DNA from 2 places in the Kluyvera intermedia genome. Region 1 is predicted to be linked to the other one. Evidence: predicted binding sites of a transcription regulator. Region 1 holds the regulator's gene; the other holds the start of a gene.
What was found. Region 1 encodes CRP, which controls carbon source genes, mostly activating them, when cyclic AMP is high. Its sites were predicted from a motif close to ATGTGANNNNNNTCACAT; they were not measured.
Positions count from the first base shown of each region.

Region 2: the regulator CRP is predicted to act here: its motif matches at 1,012-1,029, upstream of U0026_RS06465 (enolase C-terminal domain-like protein).

Region 1 is NZ_CP139986.1:470,459-473,673, reverse strand. It holds gene U0026_RS02135 (phosphoribulokinase) at 1-693, shown strand, start outside; gene U0026_RS02130 (OsmC family protein) at 753-1,157, opposite strand; gene crp (cAMP-activated global transcriptional regulator CRP) at 1,462-2,094, shown strand; gene U0026_RS02120 (YccS/YhfK family putative transporter) at 2,147-3,215, shown strand, end outside.
Region 2 is NZ_CP139986.1:1,323,799-1,327,013, forward strand. It holds gene U0026_RS06460 (PTS transporter subunit EIIC) at 1-931, opposite strand, end outside; gene U0026_RS06465 (enolase C-terminal domain-like protein) at 1,204-2,403, shown strand; gene U0026_RS06470 (GntR family transcriptional regulator) at 2,405-3,124, opposite strand; gene srmB (ATP-dependent RNA helicase SrmB) at 3,183-3,215, opposite strand, start outside.

The sequences.
Region 1 (3,215 bases):
AAGGCACGCGATGCCGGTCGGCATATCAGCTATTTCGGCCCAGACGCCAACGACTTTGGCCTGCTGGAACAAACTTTCCGCGACTATGGTGTTAACGGTAGCGGCCAGTCGCGCAAGTATTTACACACTTACGATGAAGCCGTGCCGTGGAATCAGGTGCCGGGAACGTTCACCCCCTGGCAACCCTTGCAGGAGCCAACCGATGTCTTGTTCTATGAAGGGCTACACGGCGGCGTAGTGACGCCACAAAATGATGTCGCGCGCCATGTGGATTTGTTGGTGGGCGTGGTGCCTATCGTTAACCTTGAGTGGATCCAGAAAATGATCCGCGACACCAGCGAGCGCGGGCACTCGCGTGAAGCGGTGATGGATTCGGTGGTGCGTTCGATGGAGGACTACATCAACTACATTACGCCGCAATTTTCCCGCACACATATCAACTTCCAGCGCGTCCCGACGGTCGATACTTCAAACCCTTTCGCCGCCAAAAGCATTCCATCGCTCGATGAGAGCTTTGTGGTCATTCACTTCCGTAATCTTGATAACATCGATTACCCGTGGCTGCTGGCGATGCTGCAAGGATCGTTTATTTCGCACATGAATACGCTGGTGGTTCCCGGCGGCAAGCTCGGGCTGGCGATGGAGCTCATCATGATGCCGCTGGTGCAGCGTTTGATGGAAGGAAGAAGCTAAACGGCGTTAACAGCGTTCCCGGCGGCGCTGCGCTTGGCCGGGCTACGTGTCATATGCAATTAGCCTTCAATCACTTCATAAGAGTGGGTGATATTCACCGCTTTTTCGAGCATCAGCGCAACCGAGCAGTATTTCTCAGCAGACAGGGACACCGCACGAGCAACCGCGGCATCTTTAAGATCCTTACCCGTCACGATGAAGTGCAGGTTGATATGTGTGAACAGGCGCGGCGCCTCTTCACGACGTTCGGAAGTCAGTTTCACTTCGCAATCAGTGACGTCATTGCGACCCTTTTGCAAAATGGAAACCACATCAATTGCACTACAGCCACCGGCTGCCATCAGGACCACTTCCATCGGGCTTGGGGCTTTATCACCCGAGTTGCCGTCCATCAAAATCTGGTGGCCTGAAGCGGACTCACCGAGGAAGGTTAAGCCTTCAATCCATTTCACACGCGCTTGCATATTATTTAACTCCCAGGTTGCAATTTTCTTCTCAGATTACGCGTACATAACAATTCTCGCAATGGAAGGCGATCGCCGTCATGCTGAAGCGAGACACCAGGAGACACGCGCCGAAAGCTATGCTAAAACAGTCGGGATGCTACGGTAATACATAAACGTACTGCATGTATGCAGAGGACATCACATTACAGGCTGCGGCACGATTCGACAGCCGACTTCCCAGGTAACGGGAAGGATACTATTGCAACCAGTGGCTGCAATGTTTTTGCCGCTGGGAAGAGCTTATAACAGAGGATAACCGCGCATGGTGCTTGGCAAACCGCAAACAGACCCGACTCTCGAATGGTTCTTGTCTCATTGCCATATTCATAAGTACCCATCGAAGAGCACGCTGATTCACCAGGGTGAAAAAGCTGAAACGCTGTATTACATCGTCAAAGGCTCAGTGGCTGTACTCATCAAGGATGAAGAAGGCAAAGAGATGATCCTCTCTTACCTCAACCAGGGTGACTTTATCGGCGAGTTAGGCCTGTTCGAAGAAGGCCAGGAACGCAGCGCATGGGTACGGGCAAAAACCGCTTGTGAAGTTGCTGAAATCTCTTATAAAAAATTCCGTCAGCTGATTCAGGTAAACCCAGACATCCTGATGCGTTTGTCTTCGCAAATGGCACGTCGTCTGCAGATTACCTCTGAAAAAGTCGGCAACCTGGCATTCCTGGACGTGACCGGACGTATCGCCCAGACCCTGCTGAATCTGGCCAAACAGCCGGACGCAATGACCCACCCAGACGGTATGCAGATTAAAATCACCCGTCAGGAAATCGGTCAGATCGTTGGTTGTTCCCGCGAAACCGTGGGCCGTATTCTGAAAATGCTGGAAGATCAAAATCTGATCTCCGCACACGGCAAAACGATTGTCGTCTACGGCACCCGCTGATCCAGCCAAAACGGCATAGTGCTAACGCAGTATGCCGTTTTTGTTTCCCCTCATGTGGCGCAGGCTGATTTACCACCCGGAAGTCAACTATGCACTGCGGCAAACGCTGGTGTTATGTTTGCCGGTCGCCATTGGCCTGCTCTTCGGCCATCTTCAACAAGGCCTGCTGTTCTCGTTAGTTCCCGCTTGCTGCAATATCGCCGGTCTTGATACCCCGCATAAACGTTTTTTCAAACGTCTGACTATCGGCGGCTGCCTGTTTGCCGGATGCAGTCTGGCGGTACAGCTATTACTGGCAAAAGAGGTCCCGCTACCGCTCATCCTGACCGTGCTCGCCCTTTTACTTGGGGTGACAGCTGAAATCAGCGCGTTACATGGACGACTGCTACCCGCCTCGCTGATTGCCGCTATTTTCACCCTCAGTCTTGCGGGCAATATGCCTATCTGGCAGCCGCTACTGCTCTATGCGCTCGGCACACTGTGGTACGGATTATTTAACTGGTGGTGGTTCTGGATGTGGCGCGAACAGCCGCTGCGCGAATCGCTGAGCCTGCTCTATCGCCAGCTCGCCGACTACTGTGAAGCCAAGTACAGCCTGCTGACTCAGCATACTGACCCCAGCACTGCGCTGCCACCGCTGTTAAACCGTCAGCAAAAGGTGGTGGATTTAATCTCCCAATGCTACCAGCAGCTGCACATGCTGGCGGCGAACCAGCACAACGATTACAAACGCCTGCTGCGCGCTTTTCAGGTAGGGCTGGATTTACAGGAGCATATCTCCGTTAGCCTGCACCAGCCGGAAGAGGTGCAAAAGCTCGTTGAGCGTAGCCACGCGGAAGCAGTGATCCGCTGGAACGCTCAGACCGTCGCCGCACGTTTGCGCGTGCTGGCGGATGATATTCTCTACCACCGCTACCCTAGCCGTTTCACCATGGACAAGCAGATTGGCGCGCTGGAAAAAATCGCTGACCAACATCCTGATAATCCGGTCGGCCAGTTCTGCGCCTGGCACTTCAGCCGAATCGCCAGAGTGTTACGAGCCCAGCGCCCACTGTATCCGCGAGACCTGATGGCGGATAAAGAACGTCGCCTGCCGTTGTTCCCGGCAATCAAGAGCTACC
Region 2 (3,215 bases), 850 kb from region 1:
TTCCGGTGAGAATGGCAACGGGGCGAATCGCCCCGACAACCAGCCCGGCAAAGCTTGCCGATACGCCAAACAATCCTTCAATAAACCACGCGAGCATTTTCCCCAACCAGATCCCGATGGGGCCGATAATCACCAGCGCTGCCAGCGCACCGATAAACAGCGTCAACGTAGGAGTAAATACCGTCTTCAGCACTTCTGGCATGACTCTATCCACCGCCTGATGGATATATTTCAGCGCGAGAATTGAGAAAATGACCGGGATGACGCTTGAAGCATAGTTAAATACCGAAACGGGGATGGTGTTGAGTAGCCAAAGCGCAGAAACCGCACCATCCTGATGCGCCACCAGGGCCTTTGCAGCGTCAATTAGCGTGGGATACATCAGACAAGCCGCGACAGCAACGGCCAGATACTCATTGGTTTTAAAGATTTTTGCCGCCGAAACCGCCAGGAAAAACGGCAGGAAATAAAATACGCCGCTGGCAATCAGGTCGATAATCATCACGGTGTCGCTTTGGGTCGATACGAACTTTAGGGCGATCAACCCTGCCAGCAAACCTTTGATCATCCCGGCCCCCGCAATGGCGGGAACAATCGGGCCAAACACGCCGGAGACGGTATCCATAAACAGCGACACCAGGCTTTTCCGTTCTTTTTTTTTCCCGCTGGCGGCCGTTTTATCACCCGCACCCAGCGTATCCTGTAGCAACTCGTACCAACCGTTGACTTTTGGCCCGATAATTATCTGAAACTGATCGCTTTGCAACTGCGCACCTAATACACCGGGCAACTGCTTAATCTCATCCTGGGCAATTTTATTATCATCAACCAAATCAAAGCGTAGTCGGGTCATACAGTGCCAGACTTTATTGATATTCTCCGGCCCGCCCACCAGACGAATAATCCTGCTGATAGCCTCTTGCGTCCCCATAACGGCTCCTGCGATAAGTTTGTTATTTTCTTGTGTCGCTGAATAGTAAGTAAGCCAATCAATAAAAACAAACCAATAAAATATGATGATAGTCACATTTTGCCGTTTATTGGGCGCTGAGTGTGATTGTTTTGGGTAATTGGTTCGTTTTTTTAATATAAATAACGTCATTAACAGACCAAAAAAATTAAATAATAAAAATGTTTACCCATGACTAAAAATAGGGCGAAGATAATGCCATTCTTATTTTTATTTTCCACAGGGAGCCGTCTGTGAAACCTACGCTAATTACTGCGATTGAGTGCTTTATCACCCGTCCCGATCGCCATAACCTGGTGACGGTCAGAGTGACCACCGATAACGGAACGGTAGGGCTAGGCTGCGCAACTTTCCAGCAACGACCGCTGGCGGTGAAAACGCTGGTGGATGAATACCTGCAACCTCTGTTGCTAGGCCGCGATGCGAACAACATCGAAGATCTCTGGCAGATGATGAACGTCAACGCATACTGGCGCAACGGCCCTCTGATGAATAACGCGATCTCCGGCGTGGATATGGCGCTATGGGACATTAAAGCGCAGCTGGCGGGCATGCCGTTATATCAATTGTTGGGAGGAAAATCGCGCGATGCCATTGCGGCCTACACTCATGCTAGTGGAGAAACGCCGGAAGCGCTTTTTGTCTCGGTCGATAAATTGTTGGATCAGGGTTATCGTCATATTCGCTGTCAGCTGGGATTTTATGGCGGCACGCCGCAAGAAATGCAGACGCCGGAAAATCCAACGCCGGGAGCCTGGTACGATCAGGATGAATACGTTCGCAACACTGTCGAAATGTTCCGCTTGCTACGCGTACGTTATGGGCACCGTTTCCATATTCTGCATGATGTTCATGAACGCTTATTCCCGCAGCAGGCATTACAGTTGGCGAAACAACTTGAGCCTTACCAACCCTGGTTTATTGAAGACATTTTGTCACCACAGCAAAGCCCGTGGCTGGCACAAATTCGCCAGCAGAGCAGTATCCCGCTGGCGATGGGGGAGCTGTTTAACAACCCGGCGGAATGGCACGATCTTATTGTTAACCGGCAGATTGATTTTATCCGCTGTCATATTTCACAGATTGGCGGCATTACCCCAGCCTTGAAGCTGGCGGTTCTCTGTCAGGCTTTTGGTGTGCGCCTGGCCTGGCATGGCCCGGGAGATATGACGCCAATCGGCGTGGCGGTAAATACCCATCTGAACATTCACCTGCATAATGCGGCTATCCAGGAATATATTCCGCGCTCGACGTCTACCGATGCTATTTTCCCCGGCGCACCTCATGTAAAAAATGGCTTTATCTACCCACCCACCGCACCGGGGATTGGTGTCGGTTTTGATGAGGCGCTGGCACGAGAAAATCCGGTGGTTTACCGCCCGCATGAATGGACGCAAAGTCGCTTGCCGGACGGCGCTATCCACACACCGTGAGTTACGCTTGCGGTTGCTGACGAAAGGCGAGGTTATCGCGGTTATGGGGGATCACGTAGGTGCAGGAGTAGTTAATATCGATGATGTCGCTAATCTCATACACGCGCCCGCCGTCGAGGATCCCGCGGTTATTGATGTGCATGGCCGGGCTGCCTTTTTTACAACCCAGTAAAATAGCCTGCTCCCGGCTCACGCTCACAGCGCGATAGCTGGTCAGCAGGTGCGAAATCGGGAATCCCTTCTCCAGCACGTACTGCTGTAGAGAGCGTTCAATAACCTCCTGACTGAGGTCGGTGAACAGGGCAGCAGGCATACGGGATATTTCGATTTGCGTAGCAATGTCATCGACAAAACGCAGACGACAAAATTGCCAGATAAAGTCATCCTCGGAGAGGCCAAATATTTGCTGATCTTCCCGGTCTGGACGCTTTTTATGCAGGCTTATCATCCGGTAGCGCATCTGATCAAAGCGCTTCTCGGTAATCGAGTTATAGACCAGCGGATTACTGCGCGTCTGCTCGTTTATCCAGATCCCTGAGCCCTGCACAATTCTGACAACACCAATGCTGGCCAGCTTTTCCAGTGCCTGGCGAATGGTGAAGCGTGAAACGCCGTACTCCTGAGCCAGTTGACGTTCTGGTGGCAGCTTACGCGCACTGCCGCTGTGTTGTTGATAGATTTTGCTAAGGAGATCTTGAGTCACAAACTCTTTTTTCTTCATGGCAGACGGCTCTTATCCCTGAATACGAAAACGCCGGGAAGTTATCCCGGCGTTTAATTTACTCTTCGGTGCTCTGCTCTACAGCATCGCT